4 regions of the Pseudoalteromonas sp. QJM3NY_22 genome follow, and region 1 is predicted to be linked to each of the others. Evidence: predicted binding sites of a transcription regulator. Region 1 holds the regulator's gene; each other region holds the start of a gene.
The links. The regulator ArgR, encoded in region 1, controls arginine synthesis, uptake and breakdown. The targets are predictions, from matches to a motif close to ANTGAATANNTATTCANT.
Positions count from the first base shown of each region.

Region 1 (3,241 bases):
GCTCATTTCAGCTTATGGTTGGCCTTGGAAAAATGCAGGTTATGCAAGTACTTGCCGATGCAACAAACATTATTGCTGAAGGTGAAGTATTGCAGCTAATGAACTGCAATGACCCAGATACGACTGAAGCCAGCTATATGCAGGTTATTTACTCTAAAACGGCTAAATTATTTGAAGCAGCTACAGGCCTTGCTGCCATTATCACAGAGCAAGACCAAGCGACACTTGATGCACTAAACTTATACGGTATGCATTTAGGCACCGCGTTTCAGTTAGTGGATGACGTACTCGATTACAATGCAGATGCTGAGCAGCTAGGTAAAAACATTGGCGATGATTTAGCTGAAGGCAAACCAACCCTTCCGCTTATTTATGCTATGCAACATGGTAGCGAGCAGCAAACGCAGCTCATTCGTGATGCAATAGAGCACAGTAATGGTATGGAGCATTTAGAAGAAATTTTATCTGCACTAAAACAAACTAATGCGCTTGAGTTTACAATGCAAAAAGCAGAGCTTGAGGCCGAAAAAGCCATTGCCTGTTTAGATTTTTTAGCTGAGTCTGACTATAAGCAAGCACTTATAAGCCTTGCCCGTATTGCGGTTGACCGCGACCACTAGTTTTAACTAGTTACACAGTGTGACATTAATTCTGAGCAACAAAAAAGCCTGCAAATGCAGGCTTTTTTGTTGCTTAAACCGGCTATTACGCCATGAAATCAACACCTTCTTTAATGTCTTTTTTCAGAGTTTCAAGCATGTCATTTTTTGCTTTTGTTTCAAATGCGCTTAGTTCGCCGTAAGAAAGAATTTCTTCTACGCCGTTTTTACCTAAACGTACTGGATGTGCAAAGTACTCTGCATCGCCATTTTCAACAGCAACGTAAGCGTAATCTACAACTTCTTCACCTTGTAGGCCTTTAACTAAAGACATACAAAAACGCGCTGCAGCAGCACCCATCGATAGCGTAGCTGAACCACCGCCTGCTTTAGCATTTACAACTTCAGTACCCGCATTTTGAATACGTGGAGTAAGTGCAGCAACTTCTTCATCAGTGAAAGAAACACCTTCAACTTGAGAAAGTAGAGGCAGAATCGTTGTGCCTGAGTGACCACCAATTACTGGTACTTTTACAGTTGCTACGTCTACGCCTTTAAGTTCAGCAACAAATGCTTCTGAACGAATAACGTCAAGCGTAGTAATACCGAATACGCGTTTAGCGTCGTAAGTACCTGCTTTTTTGAATACTTCAGCAACAATTGGAACTGTGCCGTTTACTGGGTTAGTAATAATACCGACTAACGCTTTAGGACAGCTGGCAACAATGCCTTCTGCTAAAGTTTTGATAATACCAGCATTTACATTAAATAAATCAGCACGATCCATACCTGGTTTACGTGGCATACCCGCTGGGATAAGAACGATGTCAGAGCCTTCAAGCGCTTTGTTTAGTTCATCTGCGCCAAAGCCTGCTACTTTAACATCTGTTGGGATGTGAGAAAGGTCAACCGCAACACCTGGTACTACTGGTGCAACATCATAAAGTGATAATTCAGAGCCAGCTGGTAAGCCTGTTTTTAATAATAAAGACAACGCTTGGCCGATACCGCCTGCAGCACCTAATACAGCAACTTTCATTGGAATTCTCCGTCATTTGAGGTAGGAAATATTTGTGGCTCTTAAGATAATGAAATTAGCGACTAAAAACAAATTTATCCTGTCTATTTCAAGTATATTTTCGACCATAGTCGTAAACTTTTGTGATTTAACGCATCAAACTGGCAAGTTAACTAAACAACTGCTGCATAATTATTCATTATTGTGTAGAATTTGCAGCATAAATAACAAAAATGAATAAAGACTATGCAACCACAAGATAAACAAGAAGCACTGGTAAAAGCATTTAAATCGCTTTTAAAAGAAGAAAACTTTGGCTCTCAAGGCGAAATAGTTGATGCGTTAAAAGAGCAAGGCTTTGACAATATAAGCCAAAGTAAAGTATCACGCATGTTAAGTAAGTTTGGCGCTGTACGCACACGTAATGCCAAGCAAGAAATGGTTTACTGCTTACCTGCTGAAATGGGTGTACCTACGGCTAAAAGCCCATTACGCCAATTAGTAATCGACATTATGCACAACGAAATGATGATCATCATTCGTACCAGCCCAGGTGCGGCTCAGCTTATTGCTCGTTTATTAGATTCATTAGGTAAAGCAGATGGCGTACTAGGAACTATTGCCGGCGATGACACTATTTTTATCGCCCCGGCTAAAATATCTGAAATAGACGTGACACTTGAACGCGTTCGCATTTTATTTGATACGGTTTGATTATTAATCGTAATTAAATCTGTTTTAAAAATCCGACCGAAGGTGCAAAAAAAGCAGAACCCATATCGGCTTGAGTAAAATCAAGCCAGTGGTCGTAACAATCACCTTCGCCTAAACGGCTTTTAAGTATTTTTTCGAACGCGGTTCCTTTACATGCACATGTAATTGATAACATTCCCTGCTCATACACATCGCCATAAGGCATGCTTTGATTTAATAGTAGCGGTTGCCCGTCTTCGTCTTTTAGTTCACTACGCGAAGCATGGCTGGTTTCGATCGCGGGGGTAATTAGTGTGTTATCAAGGCGCGTACGACCCATTATTTGCTCTTGCTCACTTAATGATAAATGCTGCCACACAGTTAAGTCATGCTTATAACGTTGTACATGAATATAACTTCCTTGATCTTCAAAGCTACCCGGTTTATTTATTAGTGCCGTCGCACGCTTTTTTCTACCATGAGCAGAATCGCCACCATAAATAAAGCCATTAAAGTCTCGTCCATCTAAAAAGCGAAAATTACGAACCTGCTCTACCAGCTCTACATCAGGAGCAAATAACTTTAATACTTGCAGGGCAAATAAATGGTTAACGTCTTCACGGTCAGAGCGAATTTGCACAAACAAATCACACGGTTGTACGCTCATTTGGTGATCGCTTTGATTTATATTAGGAAAGCTCTGTAATTCGCTTGGAATGTACTCAGGAAGGATATGTGGCCAATATTGCGCACCAATAGCGACCATACAAGAGAGCATTGATTCTGAAAACTGATCGCTAAATTCTTCTTCAATAGCGCTTACTTGCTTTAGTTTTACGCGTAACGATTCATCTTGACCATCAAACACATTAAAAAATAAGTGCAAACCGTGTAAGTTTGCTTCAGCACAAATCCCTGATTGCGCTTGCGC
Region 1 is NZ_CM149655.1:3,786,995-3,790,235, forward strand. It holds gene ispB (octaprenyl diphosphate synthase) at 1-620, shown strand, start outside; gene mdh (malate dehydrogenase) at 706-1,638, opposite strand; gene argR (transcriptional regulator ArgR) at 1,864-2,331, shown strand; gene AC0VZ4_RS17540 (Dyp-type peroxidase) at 2,345-3,241, opposite strand, start outside.

Region 2 (3,241 bases), 1.0 Mb from region 1:
CCTTGCTGCATAAAAGCGCCGCGTTTTACTTGCATTATGTCTTGGCGGTTATCGAGTAAAATACGTGCAGTTAAGCGTTGGTTTTGACGAATGTTATTACTAACTCCATCAAAGCGAACGCGCGCTGTTACTTCACGATTATTAACTTCTGGTGATATGGCGGATAAATTCCCCATCACTGTTTCATTGCCTAACTTAAGCTCTACTTCCATACCGAGTCCTAATTCGTTTGCATAACTTTCAGGTACTTGAAGCTCCGCTTCGAAATTACTTAAGTTGACGAGTGTCATAAGAGGTTGGCTTTGCGTCACTGCGGCTTTTTGTTGCACAAGAAGGTTACCCACGATCCCAGTAACGGTAGCTTTAATAGATAGGTTGCTTACTTTTCTGATTAAATCATCAACAATAAGTTGCTGGCGGGTTACATCACTTTTAGCTGCTTGTAGTTCAAAGGCGAGCGTGTCTTTGGCAAGCAATACCTCTTGTTGTGCATGCTTATATGTGAGCTTTGCACGTGATAAATCATCAACTGCTTTTTCAAGATCAATTTGGCTAATTAAGTGCTTTTGTATTGATAACTGCGCCCGGCGATTTTCGCGCTCAGCGGCGTCTTGCTTGCAAATGCTGCCTTTGCTGCTCGCCTTGTAGTCGTTTAAGTACAGACTCCTGTTGCTTTAATTCGTTAGTTAACTCAGGGCTTTGCAGCAGAGCAAGTGTGTCCCCTTGCTTTACTGTATCGCCAGCCTTTACTTTTAAATCTATAAAACCACGTTCTGGGCTGTAGATTTTAGGAGCATTAGCAGCAACAATTTTACCACTGGCGGCAATGTCTCGAATGAGCGCTTTAACGTGTACTTTGGCAACCTGTACTTTTGAGCGGCTAATAGAGCTTTTAGCGCTATGACTCGTTAAAAAAATATAAGCAATTGTCGAGGCTACAATGAAAATAACCGCAGTGATGACCGCGTATTTTTTATAGTTCATAGGTGCCTTTACTTGTACGTCTTGTGCGCTGGTATCTTTAATCATTAGGCTCTCCTACACGGCTTTTATATATTTTTCACACAGTAGAAAAAAAACTGCGGTGCAAATAGCGACAATAGGAGATATCAAAAATAAACTAAGCATAAACATAATTATTCCACTTAACGAATGTGTATAGCTCTATACTATTAGCATGCCAAAGCGTAACTCACTGTAATTAGTTAATTAAATTTTATTTTATGTGTTTTTTATATGTCCGCGGACATAAAAGTGTCCGCAGTGGACGCATTAGTAAATAAAAATTCACTATTAAGAGGTTAAAAATGCCACAAATATTAATAACTATACTAATGACCAGTAAAAAGAAGAGAGGTTAAGCCTCAAAATTACGGAAATAGCACAAAACTATCTAAATGTTAACTAACTTTATCGGTGTATGTTGAATATTTATTCACTGAATGAGGGCTTTACGTTTACGTAAGCTGTAGCTTTTTACTTGGTTGTTTTTACAAAATGTTAAACTTGACACCAGTGTCATGAAAAAATAACGCCTAATATACGACTAAATGTTAAAAATAATGATGAAAAAGAAATCTTGCTATGAAGTGAGAAATATTCAAGAATGTGAATATGTATTCAAAATGCTATTGACTCTATTTACGATAGAGGCTAGTTTTGTCCGTCTGTTAGCAAATCGTCGAGCAGTTCATCCACGCTAACAGTGCAGCAAGGGGAGGGGTCTATGTTATACGACTCAAAATTAGAAAAAGAAAATTGTGGCTTTGGCTTAATAGCCCAAGTTAATGGTCAAGCTAGTCATAGGCTTATTCGTACTGCTATTACGGGGCTTGATCGCATGCAGCATCGTGGCGGTATATCTGCCGATGGTAAAACAGGTGATGGCTGTGGTTTATTATTACAAAAACCAGATAGCTTTTTTCGTGCTATTGCGGCTGAGAACAATTGGCACTTAGGTAAAAATTATGCCGTAGGTATGATTTTTTTAAATTCAGACCCTGTTTTAGCACAAGCTGCAAAACAAATACTTAGCGAAGAATTAGAAAAAGAAACGCTAAATATTTTAGGTTGGCGCGTAGTGCCAACCGACCCATCAATGTTAGGCCCTATAGCAGTACAACAATTACCTGGGTTTGAACAAATTTTTGTTAGTGCGCCAGAAGGTTGGCGCTCTAAAGATTTAGAGCGACGCTTATATGTAGCGCGTCGTCGTGCTGAAAAGCGTATTGTTGATGATGAAGCTTTTTATATTGCAAGCTTGTCTGGATTAGTTACTATCTATAAAGGCCTTATGATGCCTGCAGATTTACCTAATTTTTACCTAGATTTAGCTGATATTCGTATGACCAGTGCGATTTGTGTTTTTCATCAACGATTTTCTACTAATACTCAACCGCGTTGGCCTCTTGCTCAACCTTTTCGTTATTTAGCACACAATGGTGAAATTAATACCATTGAAGGTAACCGCCAATGGGCACGTGCGCGTTCTTATAAGTTTGCGTCACCACTTATTCCTGATTTACAAACAGCGGCACCGTTTGTAAACGAAACTGGTTCTGATTCATCCAGCCTAGATAATATGCTTGAGCTATTTTTAGCTGGCGGCATGGATTTATTCCGTGCGATGCGCATGCTTGTGCCACCTGCATGGCAAAAAAACCGTGCAATGGACGATGATCTACGTGCATTTTACGACTTTAACTCTATGCATATGGAACCATGGGATGGTCCGGCAGGTATTGTAATGTCGGATGGTCGTTTTGCGGCGTGTAACCTTGACCGTAATGGACTTCGCCCTGCGCGTTATGTAATTACACAAGATGGCTTTATTACGCTTGCATCAGAGGTGGGTATTTGGGATTACACTGCTGATGAAGTGGTTGAAAAAGGTCGTGTTGGTCCAGGTGAATTATTAGTTATTGATACTAAGCTTGGCAAAATTTGGCATTCGGATGAAATCGATCAAGATTTAAAATCTCGCCATCCATACAAGTCATGGCTTGAAGAAAATGTTAAACGTTTAGTTCCATTTGAAGAACTTACTGAGCAAGATGCCGGTAATCGTTCTTTTGATAATGAAACGCTAGCTAAATATCAAAAAATGTTTGGTTATACCAACGAAGAGCTTGATAGCGTTATTCGTGTAATGGGTGAAAACGGCCAAGAAGCAACAGGCTCAATGGGTGATGACACGCCATTTGCTGTGCTTAGTGAAGGGCATCGTTCACTTTATGATTAC
Region 2 is NZ_CM149655.1:2,764,096-2,767,336, reverse strand. It holds partial or broken gene AC0VZ4_RS12490 (efflux RND transporter periplasmic adaptor subunit) at 1-1,029, opposite strand, end outside; gene gltB (glutamate synthase large subunit) at 1,727-3,241, shown strand, end outside.
Region 2: gltB (glutamate synthase large subunit) is a predicted target of ArgR. The motif match lies at 1,608-1,625, and genes of this name have one in related genera.

Region 3 (3,241 bases), 1.5 Mb from region 1:
GGTCGCTCGTTTGTATCACGTACACGCCTAACGCCATCTAAATACGATAATCAACCTACTGTTGTATTTAGAGTGGTCCTTGCAAACCCACTTACATCAGGCGCTATTTTAAAAGATATTTTAGCCGAGCAAAAAGAACTAGCTAAAACAGATCCTGTATTTAAAAAGTACCTCAGTAAGTATATGTAGCTAATAGGGTGTAATTTAAAACAAGAAGACGCTTAATTGCGTCTTTTTTTTTACTTGGTTACTTAATAAACTTGAGGGATTAAACCTAACGCTAATTTCTTATTTACAACTGTATGAACACAGGAGTAATACCAATCTGCTTAAATATAGGGTCTATTTAACGTTAAGGAAATTACGCTAGAACTAGGCAAAAAATTTTGTATCTAGTTGCTCTAAATAATTATTTTCTGTTGTCATCGATAAGATTTTTTTATCTCAAAATAGGGCACTTAATTAAGTTAATTGATATTAAAACAGCTGGCTTTAATAATGTTACTGATAATTTTTTGTGACGGTTTTATTTTTTCCATTGCTAAAAACTCATCAGGCTGATGGGCTTGATTTATTGAGCCCGGCCCCATAACGATTGTTTCACACCCTAATTGCTGAATAAAAGGTGCTTCAGTACAGTAATTAACAGCTATTGCTTTTTGCCCTGCTATTTTTTCAGCTAATATCACTAAAGCACTGTCGGTGTTGCCAGTAAAGGCTGGTATTGGCTCGTGTAAATCAATTACGCTGACCGCATTGGGGTATTGTTGATTTATCTCTTTCGTTGCATCAAGTATTAATGCTTGTAACTCTTTTACACTCAAACCTGGTAATGGGCGCATATCTATATGCATTTCGCAGCAAGCACAAATTCGGTTAGCGTTGTCGCCGCCATGAATATTACCAAAATTTAATGTTGGGTAAGGTATTTCAAAGTGGCTTAATGAATACTTATGCTTTAACTGTTCTTTTAAGAACAATAATTTTGAAGTTACTTTATGCATGATTTCTATGGCGTTGAGACCACGTTCGGGATCAGAGCTATGACCTGAGCGTCCAATTACTCTAATCGCTGTACTCATATGTCCTTTATGTGTAAATACCGGTGTCATATCAGTAGGTTCACCAATTATACATCGCGCAGGTTTTAAATTTGGGTGCTTACATATTTGCTGTGCACCTGCCATTGTGGTTTCTTCGTCGGCAGTGGCGAGTATTAAGATAGGCTGGGTTTGCTGCTTTTCATCAAGTTCACTAATTGCTTGTAATACAAACGCAAAAAAACCTTTCATATCAATGCTACCGAGCCCATATAATTTATTGTCGAGTTCGGTAAGCTTAAACGGATTATGATTCCAGCGACTATCATCAAACGGGACTGTATCGGTGTGGCCCGCGAGCATTAATCCACCATCTCCTTTGCCACGTTTAGCTAATAAATTATAGCGACCTTTACCTCCTTCTAATTCAATGATTTCACATGTAAAGCCAAGTGTTTCGCACCACCTCGCAAGTAGTTCAATTACGCTTTTATTACTCATACACTGACTATCTTCAATTGCACTGATAGACGGAGCTGCAATCAATTGTTGATACATAGAAATAAACGATGGCAAAGGCATAAAAAAATCCAAAATAAGTATTCAATTTAATTGCATAACAATATAAAAGTATTTATGATGAATATCAATTCACTTTTTAAGCATAAATATATTAAAGTAACGTTATGAAAACAATGCGACGATAATCAAAATTCATTAATAAAAGGCTAAATTAGCGCCAAGGCTAGTTTAAGCGAACAAGATAGACAAGTAACAACTAATTTTAAGATAACGAGTAACAAATGAATGTAGTGATTATTGGCGCAAGCGGTTACAGCGGCGCAGAGTTAGCAAGTTTAGTTGCTAAACACCCAAACTTAACTTTAGCGGGTTGTTATGTATCAGAAGGTAGCTTAGATAAAAATAAATTGCTAAGTGATTTATATCCTGAACATCTAGGCTTGCTCGACTTACCATTACTCCCTCTTGGTGAATCAGCTTTTGATGACATTCAAACTAGTGCTGACTATGTGTGCTTATGTACAGACCATAAAGTGAGTGTTGATTTAGCACCGCGTTTTTTAGCAATGGGTAAAAAGGTATTTGATTTATCTGGTGGCTATCGCCTTGCAAGCAATGATGATTACGTTACATATTATGGTTTTGAGCACCAACATCCTGAGCTATTAAATAAAGCTGCTTATGGTTTAGCTGAGTGGAATAGTGAAGCTATTGCCAATGCACAGTTAGTCGCTGTTGCTGGATGCTACCCAACGGCTGCACTAAATGCATTAAAGCCTTTGCAACAAGCCGGTTTATTAAGCGAACAGAGTATTATTATTAATGCGGTATCGGGAGTTACCGGTGCTGGACGTAAAGCAAGTGTTGGCACGCATTTTTGCGAGGTTTCGCTTACTCCCTATGGTTTATTTAATCATCGTCACGGTCCTGAAATTGAGCAACATCTTGGTCACCAAGTCTTATTTACGCCGCACTTAGGCAATTTTCCTCGTGGTATTTTAGAAACTATTTATGTGCAGTTAAAGCCTGAGGTAACAAGTGAGCAAGTAACACAAGCGTATCAGGTACTTGCCGATGAGCCACTTATTCGTTTATTAGGCGATAAAATCCCATCAATAAAAGGTGTAGCTAAGCAACCTTATATTGATATTGGTTGGCAGCAACAAGGATCGCAATTAATTGTTATTGCAGCAATAGATAATTTATTAAAAGGCGCTGCAGGGCAAGCTTTACAGTGTATTAATCTATCAATGAATTTAGAGCATACCACGGGCTTAAAAGGAGCGTTTTAAATGAGTAAAAAAACGTGGGTTATTAAACTAGGTGGTGCTGTACTTAATACAGAAAACGCGGCTAAAGCATTGTTTGATGTACTTAATGAGCAACAAGATACTCAGTTTGTAATTGTACACGGTGGCGGTGCACTTGTTGATACTTGGCTAAAAGAAGCTGGTTTTGCCAGTGCTAAGCACCAAGGTTTGCGTATCAGCCCTGCAGAGCAAATGCCTTACATCGTAGGTGCACTAGCAGGTTGTGCCAATAAACAATTAATGACTCAGGCTATTAGTGCAGGGCATAAACCGGTTGGGTTAAGTTTGTATGAAGCGGGTGTTACTGCTACTCAAAAGTTAAAAGCACTTTGTTTAGTAGGTAAATGCACAAGCAACGATGATTCTATT
Region 3 is NZ_CM149655.1:918,814-922,054, forward strand. It holds gene panP (pyridoxal-dependent aspartate 1-decarboxylase PanP) at 1-189, shown strand, start outside; gene argE (acetylornithine deacetylase) at 468-1,622, opposite strand; gene argC (N-acetyl-gamma-glutamyl-phosphate reductase) at 1,844-2,854, shown strand; gene argB (acetylglutamate kinase) at 2,855-3,241, shown strand, end outside.
Region 3: argC (N-acetyl-gamma-glutamyl-phosphate reductase) is a predicted target of ArgR. The motif match lies at 1,679-1,696, and genes of this name have one in related genera.

Region 4 (3,241 bases), 240 kb from region 1:
CGCTAAAAACAGTAATAAACACCCTACCGCAATCATTATTAACGATGGGATTGTAAAGTTAGCAACACCTGTCGCATTCCAGAGGTTTAAAATACCGTCCATCCTCTATTTACTCCTAAGCTAATGCAATCATAGCGTCGCCGGTAGTTACAGCATCGCCTTCACCAACTAACACTTCAGCAATTGTTCCGGTATGCGTAGCGCGTATTTCAGTTTCCATTTTCATGGCTTCCATAATAATCACTACATCACCTTCGTTAACAACTTGCCCAGCTTTTACTTTAATCTTAAAAATATTACCGGCTAGAGGCGCATTAAGTGTTTCACCTGATGCAACCGAAGCAGACTGAGGCATATGCTCCGAATCTTTTAAGGTTACTTCTTTTAGCTCACCACCTTGCGCTACAACTACGTCATAAACTTTACCATCTACTTTTACGCTGTATTGCTCAGCTTTTACGCCATTACTATTTGAAGCTGATTTAGGGGGTGCTTTACTGCTTTTATCTTCAACAGAAGGGACTGGTTCAAATGCATCTGGGTTATTGCGATTTTTAATAAACTTCAAACCAACTTGCGGAAATAATGCATAAGTTAGTACGTCATCAATTTGATCATCAGCCAGTGTTAAGCCTTGCTCTTGCGCTTCTTTTAATAACTCAGCTTCAAGCGTTGCAAGTTCTGGTGCAATGTTATCTGCAGGGCGACAAGTAATAACTTCTGATCCATCAAGCACACGCTCTTGTAGCTCTTTATTCATTGGTGCTGGTGTTAAGCCATATTCACCTTTTAATACGCCAGCAGTTTCTTTAGTAATTGTTTTATAACGCTCACCTGTTAGCACATTAAGTACCGCTTGAGTGCCAACAATTTGCGACGTTGGTGTTACTAAAGGTAAAAAACCAAGATCTTCACGTACACGTGGGATCTCAAGTAAAACTTCATTAAGCTTATCTGCCGCGCCTTGCTCTTTAAGTTGGTTTTCCATGTTTGTAAGCATGCCACCAGGTACTTGAGCTAGTAAAATACGCCCATCAACCCCTTTTAAGCTACCTTCAAATGCCGCATATTTTTTACGCACATCTCTAAAGTAAGCAGCAATTTCTTCTAGGTGGTTTAAATCAAGCTCAGTATCACGCTCAGTCCCTTCAACTATCGATACAATAGTTTCAGTTGCAGAATGTCCATAAGTCATACTCATTGATGAAATAGCGGTATCGAGCATATCAATGCCTGCATCAATCGCTTTTTGATAAGTAGCAGTACTTAAACCTGTTGTAGCGTGGCACTGCATAGCAATAGGAACCGATACGGTTTCTTTAAGTGCTTTAATTAGTTTTTCAGCATCGTAAGGCTTTAATAAGCCCGCCATATCTTTAATACAAATTGAATGACAACCCATATCTTCAAGCTGCTTTGCAAGAGTTAGCCACATATCAAGTGTATGAACTGGGCTAACTGTGTACGAAATAGTACCTTGAGCGTGCGCGCCTACTTTTATAGCCGCTTTAATCGCTGTTTCTAGGTTACGTACATCATTCATTGCATCGAATATACGAAATACGTCAACACCATTTTTATGTGCGCGTTCTACAAATTTCTCAACTACGTCATCAGCATAATGACGGTAGCCTAATAGGTTTTGACCGCGTAATAGCATTTGCTGTTTAGTATTAGGCATCGCTTTTTTAAGCGCACGAATACGCTCCCACGGATCTTCGCCTAAATAACGAATACACGAATCAAATGTAGCACCGCCCCACGATTCAATAGACCAATAACCTGCATCATCTAACTTGCTAGCAATCGGTAGCATATCGTCTAAACGCATACGTGTTGCGAGCAATGATTGGTGCGCATCGCGTAATACCAATTCTGTTAATTTTAATTTAGCCATGTGTGCCCCTTATTTATTATTTGATTTGTACTGAGCAATGGCAGCACTAATAGCAGCGATGTGCTCATTAGGCACACCTTGAGATTTAAAAGACGGTGATTTAGCTGGTGATGCTTCTGGTTCGCTATAGCGCGTCACCAAATTAGACATAAGCGTTACGGCACCAATTAATATCGACAGAAATACAAACACCCCAACCATACCAGTAAGCATTAAACTACCAGCCGTTGTGAGTAGAGCACCTATATCCATTTTTCTCCCCCTTGAAACCCATATCGAAAATAAAAAATCGATTTAATTAAATATTTATTCACTGGATAATAACAAAACTAATTATTTTGTCTACTTCTTGTAAATTGGTAAAACCAATTAAACTATAATCAACATAAAACTCAACTAATTTACATACCAGAACCCTGCAATCACGCAGCCTACAATAGTTACAGGAAATAATGACTATAGCTAATAGTTATATATAAGTTGTTAATTAACTATCCGGTTAAATAAAAAAAACATGAAAAATCATAGGAAACACAAAAACAAAGGACCAATTGTTAATTGGTCTTACCAAAATAAATGTATTTAGTGAATATTTGCCAGCAATGTGTAACGGTGTGAATAACTTACATAGCAAAGCGTAAAAGTTACTAATCAACTAATTGCCCAAAACACATAAGCCATCAAAAACATACGACATAATCGACCTCACGACTATTTCTATGGCAAAGCAAATTGCTAAAGAAAAGATAGCAGTTTTAACGAGGCAGTGAAAATAGCTATGGATGATTTCCCAAGAGGGAAAGCTAAAATATTAGACGTTGTAGAAAATGGGTTTAACTGTAAAGTTGAGAAAGAAGCTGAGCAACAAGACTATGATATAAACTTATTTTCGAGTTACTTGGTGTTAAATAAAAAAGCTTACACGGCCATAGGTAATCATTTACAAGGCTGCGGGGAATTTGTTCCATTGAATTGTGAGAAAGAATTATTTTTATTCAATCCACTAATTTTTGAAGAAGAAGATAAAGATTTGACGGAAAAAGCTTATCTAGATGGATTTGAAGATGGTCTAAAATCTCTGGCCTTTAAGTCCGATCTAAATCTAATTTTTAAGTCGAGCATGCAAGGTGGAAAATCAATTTACTGTAATGCCGCATTTAAAACTCTTGTGGAAGAAAATAATTTAACTGGGATTACTTTTAATAGTGACTTACTTAGCATTTTTGCATAGCAGCCTCTAAACGCAGCTTTATAATTCGGAATGCCCTCACTCACGACTATAAAAAGTATCCTTGAAATATTAAGTCTAAACTAACGTTAATATGTATTAACGTTAGTTGGGTA
Region 4 is NZ_CM149655.1:3,551,143-3,554,383, forward strand. It holds gene AC0VZ4_RS16320 (sodium ion-translocating decarboxylase subunit beta) at 1-102, opposite strand, end outside; gene oadA (sodium-extruding oxaloacetate decarboxylase subunit alpha) at 116-1,897, opposite strand; gene AC0VZ4_RS16330 (OadG family protein) at 1,907-2,149, opposite strand; gene AC0VZ4_RS16335 (hypothetical protein) at 2,676-3,128, shown strand.
Region 4: AC0VZ4_RS16330 (OadG family protein) is a predicted target of ArgR. The motif match lies at 2,195-2,212, and genes of this name have one in related genera.